Regions from separate parts of the Pseudomonas sp. C321 genome, predicted to be linked through region 3. Evidence: predicted binding sites of a transcription regulator. Region 3 holds the regulator's gene; each other region holds the start of a gene.
What was found. The regulator FliA, encoded in region 3, starts transcription of late flagellar genes. The targets are predictions, from matches to a motif close to CTAAAGTTTNNNNNNNNNNNGCCGNTAA.

Region 1: the regulator FliA is predicted to act here: its motif matches at 3,275-3,302, upstream of motA (flagellar motor stator protein MotA).
Region 2: the regulator FliA is predicted to act here: its motif matches at 4,398-4,425, upstream of flgM (flagellar biosynthesis anti-sigma factor FlgM).

What each region holds. Positions count from the first base shown of each region.
Region 1 is NZ_JBUZRB010000006.1:221,996-230,095, forward strand. Features, by position in the region: gene asd (archaetidylserine decarboxylase) at 1-776, opposite strand, end outside; gene rhdA (thiosulfate sulfurtransferase) at 794-1,609, opposite strand; gene ACZRJ6_RS19175 (HDOD domain-containing protein) at 1,668-3,203, opposite strand; gene motA (flagellar motor stator protein MotA) at 3,370-4,221, shown strand; gene motB (flagellar motor protein MotB) at 4,225-5,250, shown strand; gene rsgA (small ribosomal subunit biogenesis GTPase RsgA) at 5,308-6,339, opposite strand; gene orn (oligoribonuclease) at 6,446-6,988, shown strand; gene ACZRJ6_RS19200 (trimeric intracellular cation channel family protein) at 7,088-7,699, shown strand; gene queG (tRNA epoxyqueuosine(34) reductase QueG) at 7,681-8,100, opposite strand, start outside.
Region 2 is NZ_JBUZRB010000003.1:631,742-639,841, reverse strand. Features, by position in the region: gene flgD (flagellar hook assembly protein FlgD) at 1-548, opposite strand, end outside; gene flgC (flagellar basal body rod protein FlgC) at 565-1,008, opposite strand; gene flgB (flagellar basal body rod protein FlgB) at 1,012-1,419, opposite strand; gene cheR (protein-glutamate O-methyltransferase CheR) at 1,658-2,485, opposite strand; gene ACZRJ6_RS12595 (chemotaxis protein CheV) at 2,529-3,461, opposite strand; gene flgA (flagellar basal body P-ring formation chaperone FlgA) at 3,544-4,320, shown strand; gene flgM (flagellar biosynthesis anti-sigma factor FlgM) at 4,461-4,787, shown strand; gene ACZRJ6_RS12580 (flagella synthesis protein FlgN) at 4,836-5,303, shown strand; gene ACZRJ6_RS12575 (flagellar brake protein) at 5,399-6,148, shown strand; gene ACZRJ6_RS12570 (MFS transporter) at 6,208-7,614, opposite strand; tRNA gene ACZRJ6_RS12565 (tRNA-Arg) at 7,981-8,057, opposite strand.
Region 3 is NZ_JBUZRB010000007.1:245,319-253,418, reverse strand. Features, by position in the region: gene flhB (flagellar biosynthesis protein FlhB) at 1-155, shown strand, start outside; gene flhA (flagellar biosynthesis protein FlhA) at 332-2,467, shown strand; gene flhF (flagellar biosynthesis protein FlhF) at 2,479-3,795, shown strand; gene fleN (flagellar synthesis regulator FleN) at 3,920-4,753, shown strand; gene fliA (RNA polymerase sigma factor FliA) at 4,750-5,490, shown strand; gene ACZRJ6_RS21235 (chemotaxis response regulator CheY) at 5,658-6,032, shown strand; gene ACZRJ6_RS21230 (protein phosphatase CheZ) at 6,051-6,839, shown strand; gene ACZRJ6_RS21225 (chemotaxis protein CheA) at 6,852-8,100, shown strand, end outside.

The DNA of each region.
Region 1 (8,100 bases), on a different contig from region 3:
CCAAACAGCACGATGGCGGTCGAACCCAGCTTGAAGCGCCCCAGTTCCGCACCTTTTTCCAGATAAATCGGTGCGCGTGCCGCTTCGTCGTAACGCACGGTTTTCAGCTCACGTTTCGGCGGCGTGACCAGCCCGGCCCAGACTGTTTCAATCGACGCCACAATCATCGCACCTACCAGAACCACGGCCATCGGACCGCGTTCGGTGTCGAATATGCAGGCAACACGCTCATTACGGGCAAACAGTTCCGGCACATTTTCTGCCGTGGTTTGGTTCACCGAGAAGATTCGGCCCGGGATGTAGACCATTTCCCGCAGGGTGCCGGCCAATGGCATGTGCACCCGGTGGTAGTCCTTCGGCGACAGGTAAACAGTGGCGAAGTCGCCGCCCATAAACGGCGCGGCTACAGCGGCATCACCCCCGAGCAATTCCAGCACGCTGAAACTGTGGCCCTTGGCCTGGAACACCCGGCCGTGCTCAATCGGGCCGAGTTGGCTGACCGCACCATCGGCCGGGCTCAGTACCGCGCCCGGGGTTTGATCCAGTGGGCGTGCGCCGTCTTTCAAGGCGCGGGTGAAGAAGGCATTGAAGTGCTCGTAAGCGGTCACGTCCTCCACCAGGGCCTGGGACATATCCACTTGGTAGCGCTTGGCGAACCAGGTGGTGAAGGCATTCTTGAACCAGCGCACGCGGCATTCGGCAATGCAGCCGGCCAGCCGTGACAGCAGGTGGTGGGGCAGCAGGTACTGGCTGAGGATAAACAAACGCTTTTTCATTAACTGTCCTTAAAACCTTAAATCTCGACGGGGGTGTCGGGGTGGTTGCCCCATTCGCCCCAGGAACCGGCATAACCTTTGACTCGCGGATAACCGAGCGCCTTGGCCACCAGATAGGTGAAGCCAGAACGGTGGTGAGTCTGGCAGTGGGTGATAATTTCTTTGTCGCGGGTAAGTCCGAGGTCTTCGAGGATCTGCGGCATGTCGCGGCGGATGCGCAGGTTGCGCGTCTTGTCCATGCCAGCGGTCCATTCGAAGTTCACCGCGCCGGGGATGTGCCCGGCCTTGGCGGCGAGGACTTTCTCCCCCGAATACTCCAGCGGGCCACGGGCATCCCAGATGCCCAGGTCGGCGGCACCCAGGCGACTTTGCAAATATTCGCGGGTGGCGGTGGGCTCGTCGTGCAGCGTCAGGCTGGCCGGGCCGCCGGCACTGGCCGGCACGTTGGTGGAAACAGGCTGTTTTTCATCCAGCCACGCCAGCAGGCCGCCATCGAGGTAGTGATACTTATTGTGGCCGATAACATCGAGCAGCCAGATAAAACGCCCGGCCCAGCCGCCGCCTTCGTCGTCATAGACCACGTAGGTGGCGCCCGGCGTGTGGCCCAGTTCACCGAACAGCGTTTCCAGGGCGGCCTTGGCTGGCAGCAAGCCTGGAGCAGGCGGCTGGCCCAGTTGGGTGCGCTTGGGGTCGACGAATCGTGCGCCGGGGATATGCCCGGTGGCGTAGCGTTCGGCGCTGGTGAGGTCCACCAGAATCAGGTTTTCTGCGTCGAGGCGACCGAGCAGGTCGCTGGGCTCGATCACCAGCGGCAAGCCAGAGAAGTCAGGCATGTGAGGTCTCCTGGGCACAAGTTTGGGGCTGTAAAGGAGGGCGATTGTAGCGCAAGCATCAACCGCTGCGGTTGGTAAAGCTGTGCAGGGCCTTCTCGATGCATTGAGCGGTTTTGCCGAAGGCTTGTACGGTGGTTTCCGAGAACGGTCCGCCGCCCTGGTCGGCAATCATCAGCATCGCCACCCGTCCATTGCAACTCAGGGAGCGCAACAGCAGGTGCTCGCCGATAAACAGGCGGCGCAACGAGGCGGGTAGCAGTGCCGAGAACTGTACATGGTTGTCGGGTGTCAGGCGCACCTGGGCGGACTTCTCCAGCAAGCGCTGCAGCAGTGTGCTTTGCGAGACGTCCAGGCTCATGTGGGCAGCGTCCTTGGGCAGGCCGTCGACCTGATGCACGCGCAAGGTGCTCAAGGTCCGGTCGGCCATCAACAGCATGACCCGTTGCATGCCGCTGGCCACCAGGGCCTCCTTGGCGCAGGTGGTCAGGTGCATGGCGTTGGCAAAACGATTCGGCTCCACCAGCAATTCGCTGCAGTGTTTGCGCCAAACAGCCAGGGCTTCGGCGGTCGGCGGCGGTGCCGGCAGCAGGCCGCGATGGACCCGTTGCACGTTCCACGGCCAGATCAGCGCAAGTGCCGGGTGCCAAAGATCGGCCGCTAATGTATTGCGGGCGCTGATCACTGCTTGTTGGTGAGCCTGCTGCTGCACCTCGCCCAAGGGTTGTTGCAGGTACAGCGCGGTCAAGTATTGCCAGCGCTGGGTGTGCGGGCAATTCCAGGACTCTTGCGCTGCCAGGGCCATGCCGTTGGCCAGCAGCACGGTGTTGGCCGGCTGGTTCAGCCAGCGCCGCAGCGCCGGATCGTCATCGAGCTGTTGCTGTTGACGCAGCGGCTCTTCATTGCGGGCGATGCGTAGCGCCTTGATCAGTAGGCGCCGTTCATTCTGCAACAAGTGATAGCCCTGGGAGACCCAGATTGGCAGGCGCCAGGCCTCGGTCAGCCCCAGGCACAAATCCAGCAGGCGAACGCCGAACAACTCCTGCTCGACCTTGCGTGCCGATTGGCCTTTGTGGATCACTCGTAGTTCCCACTCTTCCAGCAGCTTGGGATAGGCAATCGCCATTGGCCACAGCGGCGAAAGAAACAACAGGCTGCCCCAATGGATGTCTTGCCATAGCCGTGCCAGGCGACTGGCAAACAGGCCGCTGGCTTGTTGTGAGGCGTGCTGGCTGACCAGTTGCAGTTGGCGCAGCGCCACGGGGATTTCATTGAGGGGGGCTGAAGGCAGGCGGGCGAGCAGTTCTTCGGTGCGTTTTAAACCGAGGCGGTTGAGCGCCACCTCAAGGTTTTCCGCAGGCTCTGCAAGGCTGCCGTGAGCATGGTTGTTGGCTTCGCGCATCACGCTGAGCACCAGCGCGGGGCTGTTTTGCATCAGTTCTGCAATATCTCGCAACGATCGGCGGTTGTCGCCGATGGCTTTGCATACGGCGTCATGGCTGGCTTGCGGGACGGGCAGCAGAACCTCATCCAGGCGCTTTATCCAGCCAGCAATAGTGTTGGGTCTTGAGGTTGGGACTGTCGTTTCATTTGCCATGATTGGGGCGCGATCATCACTTGCGGTCAACACGCCCAGAGCGGGCCGAACTGGCTTTTCACCTTAACGGGCTATAGTCTGGCGCAGTTTTGCCGATAAGTAGAAGAAGAGTTTTTAGATCTTCTGAATATGTCCATGAACCCGACGGCGCAAGTACTCACCCCCTATGGCTAAAATTATCGGCATCATCGTCGTCATCGCGAGCGTGCTCGGCGGATACGTCCTGTCCCACGGTAAAATTGCGGCGCTGATCCAGCCTTTTGAAGTGTTGATCATCGGTGGTGCGGCGTTTGGTGCATTCCTGCAGGCCAACCCTGGCTACATGACCATGCACGTGATCAAGAAGTCGTTGGGCATGTTCAGCTCGCGCTTCTCCCACACTTTCTACCTGGAAGTGCTGGGCCTGGTCTACGAGATCCTCAATAAGAGCCGCCGCGAAGGCATGATGGCCATTGAAGGCGACATCGAGGACGCGGCAGCGAGCCCGATTTTCGCCAAGTACCCGGCCGTGCTCAAGGATGAGCGCATGACCGCCTACATCTGCGATTACCTGCGCATCATGTCCTCCGGCAACATGGCCCCTCATGAGCTGGAAGGCCTGTTCGACATGGAGTTGTTCAGCTTGAAGGAAGAGCTTGAGCACCCATCCCATGCGGTGACTGGCATTGCCGACGGCATGCCCGGTTTCGGTATTGTGGCAGCGGTACTCGGGATCGTGGTGACCATGGCTTCCCTCGGCGAGGGCGACCAGGCAGCCATCGGCATGCACGTAGGTGCGGCCCTGGTCGGTACCTTCTTCGGTATTCTTGCCGCCTACGGTTTCTTTGGTCCGCTGGCCACCTCCCTGGCCCATGACGCCAAGGAAGAGATCAACCTTTACGAGGCAATCAAGGCTTGCCTGGTAGCTTCGGCCTCCGGCATGCCGCCGTCACTGGCAGTGGAATTCGGCCGCAAAGTGCTCTATCCCAAGCACCGTCCGAGCTTTGCCGAGTTGGAACAAGCGGTTCGCGGTCGCTAAGTCATGGAAAACAACCAGCCGATCATCATCAAGCGCGTCAAGCGCTTCGCTGCCGGGCACCACGGCGGCGCCTGGAAAATCGCCTTCGCCGACTTTGCCACGGCAATGATGGCGTTCTTTCTGGTGCTGTGGCTGATGTCCACCGCCACGCCGGAACAGAAGATCGCCATCGCCGGTTACTTCAAGGACCCCATCGGGTTTTCCGAGAGTGGCACACCTTTTGTGATCGATCTGGGTGGCTCGCCGCAACTGGCGCCCGAGCGCACGATCAACCCGGAAGTGAAGACCGAATCGCCCCAGGAAAATATTCCCATCGAGCGTGAAACCGTCGAAAGTATGGCTGACCAGGTCGAGCAGGAACGCCTGGAATTGCTCCTGCAAGAACTGCAGAACAAGGTCGACGAGAACCCGCAACTGCAAAAATTCAAGGACCAGATCCTGTTCCAGATCACTCCGGATGGCTTGCGCATCCAAATCATGGACGCCGCGAATCGGCCGATGTTCGACTCTGGCAGTGCGCGTTTGAAGCCGTATTTCGAAGATATTCTGCTGGCGATGGCCGACACCATCAAAGCGGTGCCGAACAAGATCAGCGTCAGTGGTCATACCGATGCCAAGCCTTATTCGGGCCTGGGTGATTTTGGTAACTGGGAGTTGTCAGCCAACCGTGCCAACGCTGCACGTCGTGCCTTGATCGCGGGTAGCTACCCGGACGCGCAAGTGGCACGGGTAGTGGGTTTTGCTTCCTCGGCACTGTTTGATACCAAGGACCCGTTCAACCCGGTCAACCGCCGAATCGATATCGTCGTGCTGACCAAAAAGGCCCAGCGTGCGATTGAAGGTGAGCAAGGCACGCCTCAACCGCCGGTGCCGACTCAAGGTGAGGGTGCGCCAGGGGAAGTGCCGGTGGACCCGAATGCACTGCCACCAGAACAGCAGCCATTACCGGCCCATGAGTTGCGGCAGAAGCTGAACCTGTTTGATGACGGTGGGGTGAAAGACCCGACTCAGCCGGCTACGGGGTCATAAGCAGGGCAACATTGTGGTGAGGGGGCAGGCCCCTCACCACAATGTTGCATCGACCAGTCAGTAACTGGTTTCGGGCAAGCTGGCGATGATCGAGCGATAGCTGTTCATTCGCTGCTGTTGCACGCGACCGTCTTCCAGGGCCTTGAGCAGAGCGCAGCCCGGCTCGCGGTCGTGCTTGCAGTCGCGAAAGCGGCAGGTGCCGATCAAGTCGTTGAACTCGATAAAACCCGCTTCGACATCGGCGCGGCTGACGTGGCCCAGGCCGAATTCACGAATCCCTGGGGAGTCAATCAGCTCACCGCCACCTGGGAAGTGGAACAACCGCGCGGTGGTGGTGGTGTGAGTGCCCTGGCCGGACAGCTCCGACAGTGGACCGACACGGGTTTCGACTTCCGGCAGCAGGCTGTTGACCAGCGACGACTTGCCGACGCCCGACTGGCCGACGAACACACTGATGCGCCCGTCCAACTGCTCCTGGAGCAACTCCATGCCGTTGCCGTGATGGGCCGAGACTTCCAACACCGGGTAACCCAGGGTGCGGTAGACTGCCAGCAACGCATTGAGCGCCGGGGCGTTCTGCTCGTCGATCAGGTCGAATTTGTTCAGCAGCAGCAACGGCCGAATGCCCGCATGTTCGGCGGCTACCAGGTAGCGGTCGATCAGGTTGGCATGGGGCTCGGGCAGTGGCGCGAAGACGATGACGATCATGTCGACGTTGGCCGCTACCGGCTTGAGCTGGCCACGGCTGTCCGGACGGCGCAGTTCGGTGGTGCGCGGCAGTTGCGCCACGATCACACCGATGCCCTGGTTGCCGGCACGCCAGACCACTTGGTCGCCGGTCACCAGCGCCGGCAGGTTGGCGCGCAAGTGGCAACGGAACACATTGCCAGCTTGTTCGCCTTCCTGGGCCTCGACCTCGACCTGCACACCGAAGTGCGCGATCACCAGGCCCGTTTGCTCGGGGCCAAGGTCGCCACCCTCAAGCGCTTCTACTGCGGAGGATTCACGTTTGGCGGCGCGGGCAGCGCGTTCACCCTGAATCTTTTCGATGCGCCAGTTTTGGCGACGGTTGAGCTGGCGTTTGGCCATTGGTGTTCCGTGTCGATAATGCAAAGGTTAGGTAAAACGGTCGCGAGTCTAGCATGCCTCGCCTGCTAAACTGCGCAGCTACGCCAAGGTGCCAAGGAACCAAGACATGCAAAACCCACAGAACCTGATTTGGATCGATCTGGAAATGACCGGTCTGAACCCTGACACCGACGTCATCATTGAGATGGCGACCATCGTCACCGACAGCAACCTCAACACCTTGGCTGAAGGCCCGGTGATCGCCATCCACCACAGCGACGAAGTCCTCGCCACAATGGATGAGTGGAACACCCGCACCCACGGCGGCACGGGCCTGACCCAGCGAGTGCGCGAGAGCCGTATCAGCATGGCCGAGGCTGAAGCGCAAACCATCACCTTCCTGGAAAAATGGGTGCCCAAGGGCAAGTCGCCGATCTGCGGTAATAGCATTTGCCAGGACCGACGTTTTCTTTATACCCACATGAAGGCGCTGGAAAGCTACTTTCACTACCGCAACCTGGATGTGTCGACCTTGAAAGAGCTGGCGGCGCGCTGGGCGCCGGAGGTGAAGGACAGTTTCCACAAAGGCAGCACCCACCTGGCGCTGGATGATATTCGCGAGTCGATTGCCGAGCTGCAGCATTACCGCAAGCATTTCATCAAGTTCTAAGGCGCCACAAAGAGCCCGTATGCTTGTATCTTCGGGCGCCCCCTTTTGGTGCCATCACCAAGTGATTAGACTGCGCGTCTCTTTGCAAGGATCGCCCTCATGCTGCTGATGCTCTACCTCATCGCCATCACCGCCGAAGCCATGACCGGCGCGTTGTCTGCCGGTCGGCGTGGTATGGATTGGTTTGGCGTGGTGTTGATCGCCTGCGTGACGGCGCTCGGTGGTGGTTCGGTGCGCGACGTGTTGCTTGGCCATTACCCGCTGACCTGGGTCAAACACCCGGAGTACCTGGTGCTGACCTCTGGCGCGGCCCTGGTGACGATCTTCATTGCCCCGCTGATGCGCCACCTGCGCTCGCTGTTCCTGGCGCTGGATGCCGTGGGGCTGGTGGCGTTCACCCTGATCGGCTGCATGACCGCCCTGGAAATGGGCCACGGCATGTTGGTGGCGTCGGTCAGCGGCGTGATCACTGGTGTATTCGGCGGCATCCTGCGGGATATCTTCTGCAACGACATCCCGCTGATCTTCCGTCGCGAGCTGTATGCCAGTGTGTCGTTTCTCGCCGCCTGGTGCTACATGCTGTGCATCTACCTACAACTGCCCAGCGAGCAAGCGATCCTGCTCACCCTGTTCAGTGGCTTTCTATTGCGCTTGCTGGCGATCCGTTTTCGCTGGGAAATGCCCAAGTTCGTCTACAACGACGAACATTGACGCTCGGCATGTTGCTTCAGCGCCCACTCCACATGTTCGCGCACCAGTTCCGAAGGGTATTCCCGGCGCGCCTTCAAGGCTTCCAGCACCGGAATGCTTGAAGGCGCGTTGCCCAGGCCCACGGCCAGATTGCGCAGCCAGCGCTCATAACCGGCGCGGCGCAGGGGTGAACCTTCGGTGTTGCTGAGAAATTTATCCTCATCCCACATAAAGAGTTCGGCCAGTTCTGCGTTATCCAGGTTGTGCCGAGGCTTGAAATCGCCTTCGGCTGTGGATCGTGCGAAACGATTCCACGGACAAACGATCTGACAGTCATCGCAGCCAAATACCCGGTTGCCGATCAAGGGGCGCAGGTCTTCGGGGATCGCGCTTTTCAGTTCGATGGTCAGGTAGGAAATACA
Region 2 (8,100 bases), on a different contig from region 3:
GAGTCGACTTTCTCGCCGGCTTCGTTTTTGCCGTCCCAGATAAAGTCCGACTTGCCGGCTGCCTGAGCGCCCAAGTCGATGGTCTTGACCAGCTTGCCGTCCTTGTCAGAGACCTTGATGGTGACGTTGCCCACCGACGAGGTGACTGCCACGGAACCAGTGAAGCTCTTGCTGGTGTCGACCATGGCCTTGTCGGTCTCGATGATCACCGAACGACCCACCAGCGACGACGCTTGCAGCGCTTGCGACGACTTGTAGTTGCTGGAGATTGCATTCACCGAGTCGTTCAGGGTGTTGATGCCTTCCAGGCTGCTGAACTGCGCCAGTTGCGCGACAAACGCGCCGTTATCCTGGGGCGACAGCGGGTTCTGGTTTTTCAGCTGGGTGACCAGCAACTGCAGGAACGCATCCTTGCCCAGGGCCTGGCTGCCAGAAGCCTCTTTGGTAGCACCCGCCAGGCTATCCTGGTTGGCCGCGGCATCCTTGACCTTGTTGTTGAACAAGTCCTGGATCGTCGAGTTACTCGACACATCGTTGGTAACGGACATTCTTTGGCGCCCCTTATCACTGACCCAGGGTCAGGACCTTCTGCATCATGGTTTTGGCGGTGTTCATCATTTCCGCGTTGGTCTGGAACGAGCGACTGGCGGAAATCATGTCAGCCATTTCCTCGACCACATTGACGTTGGGGTAGAACACATAACCCTTGGCGTCGGCGGCAGGATGGTTCGGCTCGTAGCGCGCGTCGAGGTTGCTCTGGTCTTCGACCACACCCAGCACCTGAACGCCCTGGCCCGCAGCATCCTGGTCCTGGAACAGCGAATCGCTGCCGCCACTCTGGCCGCCCTGGAACATGGTGGCGAACACCGGGTGACGGGCGCGGTAGGTCTGGTCAATGCTCGACGACACGGTCTCGGCGTTGGCGATGTTACTGGCGACGGTGTTCAGACGGGTGGTCTGAGCGCTCATGCCACTACCGGCAATATTGAAAACACTGGATAGAGACATGACTTACTCTCCGCGCAGGGCTGACATCAGCCCTTTGAATTTGCTGTTGAGCAGGGTGAAGCTGGCCTGAAAGTTCACCGAGTTCTCGGCGTAGTTCGATTGCTCCAGCTGCGCGTCGACGGTGTTCTGGTCGATCGATGGCTGCATCGGCGTGCGGTACATCAGCGACTCGTCGCCATTGCCCATGCCTTGCGCTTCGATATGACGGTTATTGGTCATGTTCAAGGCGAAGGAGCCGTTCTTGGTCTTGTCCTGCTGTGCGGCGAGCACGGCGGAAAAGTCCAAGTCCCGAGCCTTGTAGTTCGGGGTGTCGGCGTTGGCGATGTTGTTAGCCAGGACTTCGGCACGCTGGGCGCGAAAGCCCAGGGCTTGTTCGTGGATACCGAGCGCTTTATCGAAGCTGATGCTCATGGCGGAAACCTTTAGGGGCTGACCTGCTTTTCGTAATCTGGATACAGCAAGTGGCATGCCAAGTCATCGAAGCCCTGTAAATCAAGGGTTTGCCGGGAGATTGCCGGTGGCAATGCCAGAAAAGCGGCAAGGGGTTTCCGCCAACCGCCAGTAAAGCGGCAATGAGCGTTGCCGCTTTGCGCCCATAAAAAACGGGAGGCCTTTGCAGGACCTCCCGTTTTTATGCGACGCCTATCTATCACTTGGCCTGGTAAATAATCCCAGGACTGCACTGCACCATCTGGTAATGATCCGGCAACCCGTTCAACGCTTCAGAAGCGCCGAGAAACAGATACCCACCGCGTTTGAGCGTGCTGTGGATGCGTAACAGGATGTCCTTCTTCACTTCGGCCGAGAAGTAGATCAGTACGTTGCGGCAAAACACGATATCGAACTTACCCAGGCTAGCGTAGCTGTCCAGCAGGTTGAACGAACGAAACTCCACCCGGCTCTTGATTGGCGCCTTGACTGCCCAACGACCAGCGCCCTTGGGGTCGAAGAAACGCTGCAAGCGTTCCGGAGACAGGCCGCGCCCCAGGGCCAGGCTGTCGTACTCACCCGTCTTGCAGTTGGTGAGCATGGTGCCGGACAAGTCGGTGGCAACAATCTGCACCCCGGCCTTCAACTGGCCCAAATTGGTCCGCTCGAACTCGTCGATAGACATCGACAGCGAGTACGGTTCCTGCCCCGAAGAGCAGGCCGCCGACCAGATGCGCAGGCGCTGGCCGGGGCTGGCCTTGATCGATTCTGGCAGGACCTTGTTCTTGAGCACTTCAAAGGGATAGGTGTCACGAAACCACAGGGTTTCGTTGGTGGTCATGGCATCGACCACCATTGCCTTGAGCCCGCTGCGTGGCTGGCTCTGTATCCGCTGAACGAGTTCGCCGAGGGACTTGATCCCTTGCTGCTCCATCAGTTTATTGAGACGGCTTGATACCAGGTACTGCTTGTTTTCACCGAGCAATATGCCACAGGCTTTTTCCAGGAAGACCCGGAACTGTTCAAAATCCAAATTACCCGTAGACAATGGTACCGCCTCTTAAATCGTGTGACCGCCAGGGAAAAAGCCCCTAGCCGTGATCTGCTGCCTTGATCCGGTCGACTACCCGGGATGCCAGGTCATCAGGACGGAATTTGGCCAGGAAGTCATCGGCACCGACCTTCTTGACCATCGCCTGATTGAATACACCGGACAATGAAGTATGCAGGATGATATGTAATTTTTGCATGCGTGGATCGTTGCGTATCTCGGCCGTGAGGGTGTAACCGTCCATTTCCGGCATCTCGATGTCGGAAATCATCATCAAGAATTCTTCTTCCGGTTTCTTGCCTTCATCCACCAGTTTGCGCAGGTAATCCAGGGCCTGGCGGCCATCGTTGAGGGCCACCACTTCGACGCCAACGGTCTGCAGGCAACGGGAGACCTGCTTGCGCGCTACCGAGGAGTCATCCACCGTCAGCACCCGCAGGGAAATCGCCTTGTGCGCCGTCTCAGCGTCTACTACGCCCACCGAAATAGCTTCCGAAGTCGGCGCCACTTCCGCGAGGATTTTCTCCACGTCGATGATTTCCACCAACTGGTTGTCGACCCGCGTCACTGCCGTCAGGTAGTGATCGCGACCGGTGCCCTTGGGCGGCGGATGGATCTCTTCCCAGTTCATGTTGACGATGCGCTCCACCGAGCGCACCAGGAAACCCTGGGTCTTGGTGTTGTACTCGGTGATGATCACGAACGGACTCTCGCGATCCTGCAAGCCGGACGAGCCCGTAGCCATCGCCAAGTCAAGAATCGGAATGGTCGAGCCGCGAATGTTGGCCACGCCACACACCACAGGGCTGGACTTGGGCAATACGGTCAGCTTGGGACATTGCAGTACCTCCCGCACCTTGAAGACGTTGATGCCGTAAAGCTGTTTGCCATCCAAACGAAACAGCAGCAACTCAAGGCGATTCTGCCCTACCAGCTGCGTGCGCTGGTTCACTGAATCCATTACTCCCGCCATGCCCAGACTCCTACACTACAAAACCTACGGGTACGACGCGTACCCAACACTAAACGGCACGAGCTTTGCTTTTTTATTGGCCATGGACATCAAAACGACAGTTTCCCGACGCTTTCTCCCCCTGCCGTACTTTAAACAGTACCGCAGATTGCTCTGCGTCTTGCTAACGATGCTTGCCTTGGCTGCAGGCCAACAGGCCCGTGCCGACAACATCACCTTGCCTGATCTACTTATCGGCGTCACTCAAGGCTTTCTTGAGTTTACTGTAGAAGATTATCTGGCCACTACTCAGACACCAGGACGCTATGAAATCCAGGTCAACCAATTGGACCCACGCCTGCGCCTGCCCATGTGTGACAAGGAATTGACAGCCACCCTGGAAAGCCCCGCACAACCCATCGGCCGTGTGACCGTGCGCGTGCGCTGCGACGGCGCCTCGCCCTGGACAGTGTTCGTACCGGCTCAAGTCCGCCTGTTTCGCGAAGTGGTCGCCGTCACTCGCCCGCTGAAACGCACGGGCATTATCGGCTTTGAGGACGTTGCCCTACGCGAGCGGGACATCGGCCAGATCAGTCAGGGATACCTTACTTCCGTGGATCAAGCGATCGGGCAGAAACTTACCCGACCAATGGTCACAGATCAGGTCATCACCCTGGCTCACATGGAACAGGCGGAAGTCATACGCAAGGGTGATCAAGTGGTGATTTCCGCCAGCAGCGGCGGCCTGAATGTAAAAATGCCGGGAGAGGCTCTGTCCAATGGCGGCATGAGCGAACAGATTCGGGTCAAGAACCTCAACTCCAAGCGGGTGATCAGGGCGCGAGTGACTGCACCCGGCCAGGTCGAGGTAGCGTTATAGATCACTGGCGCGGGAGGCCAGCTTTTCCTACACTGTGCGCAAGACGTCATCACGTATAGGTTTATTGTCAATCGAGCCTAAAGTTTGTCCGGGTATGGCCGAAAACATGGCAAGCGTCCAAATACCCAGAGGTTTTCATGATGGTCATTGATTTTAGTCGATTAAATAACGCCCCCTCACAGCTCGTCAGCACCCGCGCCAACGGTGCCAAAGACAGCGTTGAGGCCGGCAAGTCCCAGCCACTGCCCGTCAAGGCAGACCAGGCCGGCGCCAGCCAGAGCGGGGAATCGGTACATTTGAGCAATGAGGCTCAACAGTTGCAAAAGGTCACTGATTCGCTGCGCGATCAACCGGTTGTCAATAAAGCCCGTGTGGCCGAATTGAAACAGGCGATTGCCGATGGCAGCTACAAAGTCGACAGCAACCGTGTAGCCAGCAAACTGCTTAACTTCGAAGCCGAGCGCTAGGCAAAGGCCTGCGCCAGGCTTTTGGACGCTTAAAACCCAAGGCCAGCCATGCACGACGAAAATTTACTGCAACTGATCATTGAAGACCTGGCTCCAGCGCAGCATCTGCTTGGACTGCTTCAGGAAGAGTCGATCGCCCTGCACGGCCGAGACATGCGCCTGCTGGAAGATATTCTGGCGCGCAAGCAATCGCTGATCATCCTGCTGGAACAGCATGGCAAGAAACGCAGCCAGATTCTTGTCAGCCTGGGACTGCCTGCCGATCACGACGGCCTGGAGCAACTGGCGAGCCACTCGTCGGTAGGCGACCAGTTACGGACCCAGAGCCAGGAGCTCAACCAGCTGCTGATCACTTGCCAGGAAGCCAACACGCTCAACGGCCAGTCGATCCAGCTTCAGCAAGCCACTACCGCCAACCAGCTGCGCATCCTTCACGGCGGAGAACCTCCGACGCTCTATAACGCCCAGGGCTCCACCTCGCGACTGGTCAAGCCCAGCACCATCAGCCAAGCCTGACGCCGGTTTACTGCGCGCCCTATCAAGGCGCGTAACATACTGGCAAAATGCCGGTTCTTGCGTGTAGTCGTATTTTGTCTGGAGATGGAAGAACCGTGTTCAACGCCCTCAACGCGGAAGATGCTCCGCAGCCACCCAAGGTCCTCACTACGCCTCTGGAAATTGCCGGCACCTTGCGGTTGCTGCAAGAGAGCCACGATCCTCTGATCATTACCTTCCATGAGCGCAACCAGCGCTTTCAAAGCTATCTGGTGGAAGTCGACCGGGACAGCAAGACGCTGAGCCTGGACGAAATGATCCCACGGGAAGGCGAACGCTACCTTGAGAATGGCGAAGCCTTCCGTATCGAAGGCTTCCACGACGGCGTGCGGGTGGCCTGGGAGAGTAACGGCAGCCTGACCATCAGCGAAAAGGACGGCCACCGCATCTATCGGGGCGGCATGCCTGACGAGGTGGTTTACCATCAGCGGCGCAACGCCTTTCGCGCAGCACTGAAATTGGCGCAACTGGTCAATGTCGACATGGGCGGAGAGAAACTCAAGTCGCCCATTGGCGGCAAACTACTGGATATTTCCGCCACTGGTTGCAAGCTGCGCTTTGACGGTGATATCTCCCAGCGCCTGCAACTGGGCCAGGTCTACGATCGCTTTATTGCCGCCCTGCCCTTCGGCAACATGAGCACCGCCGTAGAACTGCGTTACCTGCACTTCGAAGAAAGGATCGACACCACCTTTGCAGGCGTGCGTTTTCACAATATGAGCGGGTTGGTGCAGCGCCAGGTTGAACGCTTTGTCTACCAGCTGCAGCGCGAGGCGCGGCGGTTTGACAAGGATGATGATCTTTAAGCGGTAACAATCTGCATAAAAAACGGGCAGCCTCTCATGGGACTGCCCGTTTTTTTGTTTCAGGGGCGCGCCCTGCTCAGGTCGTGGGGATGATCATCCGGGTCCGGATGCTCTGGCGGCTCTGGAGGCTCTGGAGGCTCTTCTGCAGGCGCCTGCTCCACCGAATCAGGATCGGCTTCAGACTCTGGGTCCGGCTCGGGAACCGGCGTCTGCATCTGATCCTGAACCACCTGTTCATCCACCCGTGGGTCAAGGGCGGCCACCAGCGGCGAGCTGGACATGCTGTCAGGTACCGCCACGTGATGCAGCGGTGCATCGTCCACCTGGTGCAGATTGGTCACGGCTTTGGGACGGATGCGCCAAACCAGGATCACCGCGCATAAACTGAAAAATGCATAGAGCATCTGGCTACCAAACAGCTTCATCAGCACACCGGCCAGCAGCGGCCCGATACTGGCGCCGACGCCGTAAGTCACCAGCAGCATGGCTGTCAGCGATACGCGGCGATCCCCCTCAACGTGGTCATTGGAAAACGCCACCGCCAACGGGTAAAGACAGAACTGCACCAGGGAGCAGAAGAACCCGACCACAAACAGCACTTCCAACGGCACCTGGGTCATGATCGCCAACGGCAGCGCCGTCACCGCAAGGCACAAGGCGAAGCAGCGGATCAACAGTGCCCGGTCATACCGATCCGAGAGCCAGCCCAAAGGCCACTGCACCACCAGCCCGGCGAAAATGCAGCTACCCATGAACAGACCGACCTGTTCGGTGCTCAGCCCTTGCTGAGAGGCGTAAAGCGGCGCCAGACCGTAGAACGAACCAACAATCAACCCGGCGCCCAGCACGGTACTGAGGGACTGCGGTACTCGCTTGATAAAAAAGCGCGGCTCCATCGGCGCCGGATGCAACGGTGCCGGGTGAATACGTCGAGTCATCGCCACCGGCACCAGGCACAGGGCAAAGCACAGCGCAACCAGCATCAGCAGCTCAAGGCCCAACTGCGGATGCATGACCAGAATAAGCTGGCCCAATACCAGGCCCAGATAAGAAGCGATCATGTAGCCACTGAAGACCAAGCCCCGCTGCTTGGCGTCCGCCTGCTCGTTGAGCCAGCTCTCGATGACCATGTACTGGCACATCATGCCGAGGCCGACGATTATCCGCAGTACGATCCAGGCCGACAGCCAGTCGATCAAACCATGGCCCAGCACCGCCGCACCGACGATACCGGCGCAGGTGGCATAGGCGCGAATATGGCCGACTCGGGCTATCAAGCGGTGACCGATCTTGCCACCCAACACCAGACCAAAGTAGTTGGCAGCCATCAACGCACCGACCCACAGGCTGTCGACATTATCGGCTGCCAGGCGCAAAGCCAGGTACGTACTGAGCAGACCGGAACCGATCAGCATCATCAAAGAGGCGAAATAAAGGGCTCGAAAAGATTTCCAGATTTGGCGCATCGGCGTTCCGAGCGGCTCCTTGCAGTGGGTGTCAGGCTATCAGCATGATAGTCCGGCGGCGTCAGGTCCGGACAGCCAAAACGCGCTGTACCAGGGGATTATTTTCATCAAGCCAATTGGCTACCTCTCAGACGCTCGACGACGGCATACAAGGTACAAGGCTGTGACAAAAACTCGCGCCCCAACCGCTCACTCCCCTGTGAACCTCAAACTCCGGCAAGGTTCGCAATACAATCAAAAAGACCTGCCCCCCCAGACGCATCCCATCCTCTGCGGCCAACGCCAGCCCACAAAAAAGCCCCGCCAGAGTGTTCTGAACAGGGCTTTTGCGTATCGCGGCTCTTTTAAAGGAGCACAACTCTAATGTGGTGTCCCAGGGCCGGTTCGAACGGCCAACCTTCCCCTTAGGAGGGGGATGCTCTATCCAATTGAGCTACTGGGACAAATGACAACCATCGGGCCGAAGGCACAGCGGCGGACGGCGTG
Region 3 (8,100 bases):
ACCTGGACCACGAAATTCCTGCCGGTCTTTATCTGGCCGTGGCCCAAGTATTGGCTTACGTCTATCAGATCCGCCAATACCGCGCGGGCAAGGGCAAGCGCCCAGACCCCCTCAAGGATCTGCCGATCCCACCGGATTTGCGCCGCGATTCTTGAGGCTTCTGTTGCCTGCAATGACCCTTTCTAAGTCAGGCCCCCCGTCGTAGATACCGTCTTGAACCTCATCGGGCGAGAGAACGATCTGCTCCTTCAAGCAAAAGTTGGAAGGCTTCTTGCAATGACGCCTTCACGTCGCCTTCTGGCGTCAAAAGTTTGCTTCAAGGAAACGAGGAATGCCGGTGGATCGTTCTCAAATGCTCAACAATGCCCGAGGCACGCTGACAGACCTTTCACGAGGCAATCTGGGCGTACCGTTGTTGCTGTTGGTCATGCTGGCAATGATGATGTTGCCAATGCCGCCGTTCCTGCTCGACGTGTTCTTTACCTTCAACATTGCCCTGTCCATCGTCGTGCTGCTGGTTTGCGTCTACGCCCTGCGGCCCTTGGATTTCGCGGTTTTCCCCACTATTTTGCTGGTCGCCACCTTGCTGAGGCTGGCGCTCAACGTGGCCTCCACGCGGGTGGTCATGCTTCACGGTCAGGACGGCCACGCCGCTGCGGGCAAGGTGATCCAGGCCTTCGGCGAGGTAGTGATCGGCGGTAACTACGTGGTCGGTATCGTGGTGTTCTCGATCCTGATGATCATCAACTTCGTGGTAGTGACCAAGGGCGCCGGGCGGATTTCCGAGGTGAGCGCGCGCTTCACCCTCGACGCCATGCCCGGCAAGCAAATGGCTATCGACGCCGACCTCAACGCCGGCCTGATCGACCAGAACCAGGCCAAGAACCGCCGCCTTGAAGTGGCCCAGGAAGCCGAGTTCTACGGCTCCATGGACGGCGCCAGCAAGTTCGTGCGCGGTGACGCCATCGCCGGCCTGCTGATTCTGTTTATCAACCTGATCGGCGGTATGGCGGTTGGTATCTTCCAGCATGGCATGACCTTCGGCGACGCCGGCAGGGTCTACGCCTTGCTGACCATCGGTGACGGTTTGGTGGCGCAATTGCCATCACTGCTGTTATCCACCGCTGCCGCGATCATGGTGACCCGTGCTTCGGGCTCCGAAGACATGGGCAAGCAGATCAATCGGCAGATGTTCTCCTCGCCCAAGGCTCTGGCGGTGGCGGCCGGCATCATGGCGGTGATGGGTATTGTGCCTGGCATGCCCCATGTGTCCTTTCTTTCCATGGCAGCCCTCGCGGGGGGCGCGGCCTACCTGTTCTGGAAAAAGCAGAGCGGGGTCAAGGTCCAGGCGCTGCAAGAAGTTGCACGTCAGCAGGAATTGCTGCCATCGCCGTCCCGTGCCCAGGAAACCAAGGAGCTGGGTTGGGACGACGTGACGCCTATCGACATGATTGGCCTGGAAGTGGGCTACCGCCTGATTCCCCTGGTGGACCGTAACCAGGGCGGGCAATTGCTGGCGCGGATCAAGGGCGTGCGCAAGAAGCTGTCCCAGGACCTGGGCTTTCTGATGCCCACGGTGCACATTCGTGACAACCTCGACCTGGCCCCCAGCGCCTACCGCCTGACCTTGATGGGCGTGACCCTGGCAGAAGCCGAAATCTACCCGGACCGGGAGTTGGCGATCAACCCCGGCCAGGTCTTCGGTACCCTCAGCGGCATAACCGCCAAAGATCCGGCTTTTGGCCTGGAGGCCGTGTGGATCGAAGCCAGTCAGCGCAACCAGGCGCAGTCCCTGGGCTACACCGTGGTGGATGCCAGCACGGTGGTCGCCACCCACCTTAACCAGATTCTCTACAAGCACTCCCACGAGCTGATTGGCCACGAAGAAGTCCAGCAACTCATGCAGTTACTGGCCAAAGCCTCGCCGAAACTGGCTGAAGAGCTGGTGCCGGGAATACTGTCGCTGTCGCAACTGCTCAAGGTGCTGCAAGCGCTGTTGGCCGAACAGGTGCCCGTTCGGGACATTCGCAGCATTGCCGAAGCCGTCGCCAACAATGCCGCCAAGAGTCAAGATACTGCCGCACTGGTTGCCGCGGTGCGCGTCGGATTGTCCCGCGCCATCGTCCAAAGCATTGTAGGGCTTGACTCCGAGCTACCTGTGATCACCTTGGAACCAAGGTTGGAACAAATATTGCTCAATAGTATTCAGAAGGCAGGGCAAGGCCAGGAAGAGGGCGTTCTGCTGGAGCCAAGCATGGCTGAAAAGCTGCAGCGTTCGTTGATCGACGCCGCACAGCGCCAGGAAATGCAGGGCCAGCCGGTGATTCTGCTGGTGGCAGGCCCCGTTCGGGCGATGTTGTCGCGGTTTGGACGCCTGGCAGTACCGAATTTGCACGTTTTGGCTTATCAGGAAATTCCTGACAATAAGCAAGTGACTATCGTCGCGACAGTAGGCCCCAACGGCTGAGGTAGTGGGTTATGCAAGTGAAGCGTTTTTTCGCCGCCGATATGCGTCAGGCCATGAAACTGGTTCGTGATGAGCTGGGCGCCGACGCCGCGATTATCGGTAACCGTCGCATTGCCGGCGGTGTCGAGCTGACGGCTGCCCTGGATTACCAACCCTCGGCGCTGGCGCCGCGCGTACCGAACATGGAACTGGAAGACGAGCTGCGCAAGACTGCCTCGCGCATTGTCTCGGCCCAGGCCGAATTGAGCATGCGCGGCGACAGCGACGCCACCACCAATCGCCAGTTGTTCGCCGGCCTGCCGCTGACTGCCTCCGAGCCGCTGGTGGAGCCGACCTTTGTCGAGCCACCACGTCCTGCGGCGCCCGCACAGGCCGCCCCGGTCGATCAGCGTGTGTTCGACTCGATGCGTTTTGAACTCAACGGCCTGCGTGAGCTGCTGGAAGTGCAGCTTGGCTCGTTGGCGTGGAACCAATTGCAGGGCAGCAAACCGCAACAGGCCAACCTCTGGCGCCGCCTGCAACGCATCGGCCTGTCCGGCCCGTTGTCCCGCGATCTGTTGGCGCTGACCACCGAAATTGAAGAGCCTCGCCAGGCTTGGCGCATGTTGCTGGCCCATCTGGCGCGGATGATTGCTACCCCGGAAATCGAACCCCTGGAAGAGGGTGGCGTGATTGCCATGGTCGGCCCTGCCGGCATGGGCAAGACCACCACCCTGGCCAAGCTGGCAGCCCGATACGTGCTCAAGTACGGCGCGCAGAACATCGCGCTGGTGAGCATGGACAGCTACCGCATTGGCGCCCAGGAACAGCTCAAGACCCTGGGCCGCATCCTCAACGTGCCGGTGACCCATGTCGATCCAGGCCAGTCGCTGGCCAACGCCCTCGATCCGCTGCTGCGCAAACGTGTGGTGTTGATCGACACCGCTGGCCTGCAAGCCAGCGATCCGGCCCTGCGCATGCAGCTGGAAAGCCTGGCTGGGCGCGGGATCAAGTCAAAAAATTATCTGGTGCTTGCAACAACCAGCCAAAAACAGGTTCTCACCGCTGCGTATCACAGTTACAAGCGTTGTGGGCTGGCGGGCTGCATCCTGACTAAACTCGACGAAACGGCGAGTCTGGGCGAGGTGCTGAGTTTGGCAATTAGTCATGAATTACCGGTCGCCTACCTGACCGACGGGCCGCGGATTCCGGATGATTTACATCTGCCGCGCCGTCATCAGTTGGTCAGCCGTGCTGTCAGCGTGCAAATGCAGGAAGAACCCAGTGAGGAAGCGATGGCTGACATGTTCGCGGATCTCTACCACAGTCCGGCCAAACGGGTCGGCTGAGGGCAACATGGCCTTCAATTTTAAAACGACAGTGCAAAAAAGTACCTACATCGATGGTCTGCCAGTAGTTCGCGCGACCACCTCATGTAGCCTGCGTCTAAGCAAGACAAGGTAAAGAAATAAAATGGGCAGCATGCATCCCGTACAGGTGATCGCGGTGACCGGCGGCAAAGGTGGCGTCGGGAAAACTAACGTGTCAGTGAATTTGTCCCTGGCCCTGGCAGAGCTTGGCCGCCGCGTCATGCTGCTGGATGCCGACCTGGGACTGGCGAACGTTGACGTTCTGCTGGGACTGACGCCCAAACATACATTGGCCGATGTCATCGAAGGCCGCTGTGAGCTGCGCGACGTGCTGTTGCAGGGCCCCGGCGGGGTTCGCATCGTGCCGGCTGCCTCTGGCACCCAGAGTATGGTGCATCTGAGCCCGGCGCAGCATGCGGGCCTGATTCAGGCCTTCAGCGATATTGGCGACAACCTCGACGTGCTGGTGATCGACACCGCCGCCGGGATTGGTGAGTCCGTGGTCAGCTTTGTGCGCGCAGCGCAAGAAGTGTTGCTGGTGGTCTGCGACGAGCCCACCTCGATCACCGACGCCTACGCCCTGATCAAACTGCTTAACCGCGACTACGGCATGAACCGCTTTCGCGTGCTGGCCAATATGGCCCAAAGCCCGCAGGAAGGACGCAACCTGTTCGCCAAGTTGACCAAGGTCACGGATCGCTTCCTCGATGTCGCCTTACAATATGTTGGCGCAGTTCCCTATGACGAGTGTGTGCGCAAGGCTGTGCAAAAGCAGCGTGCAGTCTATGAAGCATTCCCTCGTTCGAAGTGCGCACTGGCGTTCAAGGCTATTGCTCAGAAGGTCGATACTTGGCCGTTGCCCGCCAATCCCCGGGGGCATCTGGAGTTTTTCGTCGAGCGATTGGTGCATCAGACGAGCGCAGGACCGGTGTTATGACAGCCAGCGGCTATAACCTTTACAAAAGTTCGGCTCGTGATAGCCAAGGCGAATTGATTGAGCGCTATGCGCCCTTGGTCAAGCGCATTGCCTACCACTTGCTGGCACGCTTGCCCGCCAGCGTCCAGGTCGAAGACCTGATCCAGGCAGGCATGATCGGCTTGCTCGAAGTGTCGACCAAATATGACGCGAGCAAGGGTGCGAGTTTCGAGACGTATGCGGGTATCCGTATCCGTGGCGCGATGCTCGACGAAGTGCGTAAAGGTGATTGGGCGCCGCGTTCGGTCCACCGCAATACCCGCATGGTAAGTGACGCAATTCGCTCAATTGAAGCAAAAACCGGTCGTGACGCTAAAGATCACGAAGTTGCGGCCGAACTCCAATTGAGTCTCGACGATTACTACGGGATTTTGAACGATACCTTGGGCAGTCGCTTGTTCAGTTTCGACGACCTGTTGCAGGACGGCGAACATGAAGGGCTGCATGAGGACGGCGCGAGTGCTCATCTTGAACCGTCGCGCGATCTGGAAGATGAACGCTTCCAGGGCGCACTGGCGGACGCGATTGCCAATTTGCCGGAGCGTGAGCGACTAGTGTTGGCGCTGTACTACGACGAAGAGCTGAACCTCAAGGAAATCGGTGAGGTCCTGGGGGTCAGCGAATCGCGGGTCAGCCAGTTACACAGCCAGTGCGCGGCCCGCTTGCGGGGGCGTTTGGGAGAGTGGCGAGCGCGCTGACAGGCAGTGTGGGGACACTGCGAACGACACCGTCCATGCTCTTGGTGTGGGCGGGTTAGCCCATGGTGTACCCCAGCAGTCCTTTTTGTGTAACGCCTGTTGATTGAAATGGCGCGCCAGGTGCTGGACGCGTTTAAGACTGCTTGGAGGTCGAATTGGACAAGAACATGAAAATCCTCATCGTTGATGACTTCTCAACGATGCGGCGGATCATAAAAAACCTGTTGCGTGACCTTGGGTTCACTAACACGGTCGAGGCGGATGACGGCATTACAGCGATTCCGATCCTCAACAGCGGGAGCATCGACTTTCTGGTAACCGACTGGAACATGCCGGGCATGACCGGTATCGATTTGCTGCGTCATGTGCGCGCTGATGAAAAACTGCGCAGCCTTCCCGTGCTGATGGTGACCGCCGAAGCCAAGCGTGAACAGATCATCGAAGCCGCCCAGGCCGGGGTCAACGGCTACGTGGTCAAGCCATTCACCGCATTGGCCTTGAAAGAGAAGATCGAAAAAATCTTCGAACGCATCAACCATTGATGTCGCCACGGGGGAGCTATGGAGCATAACGAATCATCGCAGGCCGATTTCGAATCGACCCTGAAAAAACATGCTCACCAGTTGGTCGAAAGCCTTGAAAAAGGCCGGTTCGGCGATGCGGTGCAGTTGATCCATGAGCTTAACCAGACCCGTGATCGCGGCCTGTATCAGGAAGTGGGCAAACTCACCCGTGAGTTGCACAGTGCAATCGTCAATTTTCAGATTGACCCGCACATGCCCCAGGCCGAAGAAATCTCGCAAATCACCGATGCCACCGAACGCCTGTCCTATGTGGTCAGGCTGACTGAGGCGGCGGCGAACCGCACCATGGATCTGGTGGAAAACGCCACGCCTCTGGTCAACGGCATGTCCAATGAAGCCAAGGCGCTGGGCACCGACTGGGGCCGTTTCATGCGCCGGGAAGTGGGCGCCGAAGAATTTCGTGAGCTGGCGCGTCGGGTCGAAGGGTTTCTGTCGCGCAGTGAGCAGGAAAACCGCACGGTTTCCAGCAACCTCAACGACATTCTGCTGGCCCAGGATTACCAGGACCTCACCGGCCAGGTGATCAAACGAGTGACCCAACTGGTCACTGAAGTGGAAAGCAATTTGCTCAAACTGGTGCTTATGGCCGGGCAGGTGGATCGTTTTGCCGGTATTGAACATGACCGCGAAGCGATCCTCTCGGAAAAAGATCCACAAAAACACCTCGCCAAGGGTGAAGGTCCGCAGATTCATGCCGATAAACGTGAAGACGTTATGTCAGGGCAAGATGACGTAGACGATTTGCTGTCCAGTCTTGGATTTTAGGAGCACACGTACATGAGCTTCGGCGCCGATGAAGAAATCCTTCAGGATTTTCTTGTAGAGGCCGGCGAAATTTTGGAGCAACTGTCCGAGCAACTGGTTGAGCTGGAAAGCCGACCGGATGATGCGAACCTGCTCAATGCAATTTTTCGCGGTTTTCACACTGTAAAAGGGGGCGCCGGCTTCCTCCAGCTCCATGAGCTGGTGGAGTGCTGTCACATCGCCGAGAACGTGTTCGACATCCTGCGCAAGGGTGAGCGGCACGTCGACTCGGAATTGATGGACGTGATTCTGGAAGCATTGGACGCGGTCAACGGCATGTTCAGTGAAGTGCGCGAACGTGCACCGATCACTGCCGCCACCCCGCAACTGCTGGCCGCTCTGGCGCGCCTGGCAGAACCGGCTGCCAATGCACCTGCACCTGCACCGGTGGCTGAACCTGTGGCCGAGCCTGAGGGTGATGTCACTGACAGCGAATTTGAACAACTGCTGGACTCGCTCAATGCCGTCAAGGCCCAGGCTGAGGCTCCGGTAGCCGCGACACCAACAATGGTGCCGACTACCGAAGACATTACCGACGACGAGTTCGAGTCGTTGCTCGACCAGTTGCATGGCAAGGGCCAGTTTGCCCCCGACGCCGTGGCGGCGACGCCCGCTCCAGTGAAAGCGGCTGCACCTGCCAGCAATGAAATCACCGACGACGAATTCGAAGCATTGCTGGATCAGTTGCATGGCAAGGGCTCGTTTGCCGCTGAAGCGCTGCCGGCAGTCGCTGCGGCTGCTGCGCCAGCCGCACCCGCTGCCGATGGCCTGATCTCTGATCACGAGTTCGAATCCCTGCTCGATGACCTGCATGGCAAGGGCAAGTTCTCCGACGTCGCACCTGCCGCTGCTGCCACGGCCACGGCCGCTGTTGCCACACCGGCTCCGGTTGCCGCCAAGGCCGCTGCGCCAGTGGCTGCGAAACCTGTGCCTGCCCCGGCCCCAGCGCGAGCACCTGCTGCCCCCACCCCGGACAAGCAACCCGTCAGTGAAGCCGAAACCACCGTACGGGTTGATACCGCACGGCTGGACGACATCATGAACATGGTCGGCGAGCTGGTGCTGGTGCGTAACCGTCTGGTGCGCCTGGGGCTTAACAGCGGCGATGAAGCCATGCAAAAGGCTGTATCGAACCTCGACGTGGTCACCGCTGACCTGCAAACCGCCGTCATGAAGACCCGGATGCAGCCGATCAAGAAAGTCTTCGGCCGCTTCCCGCGCC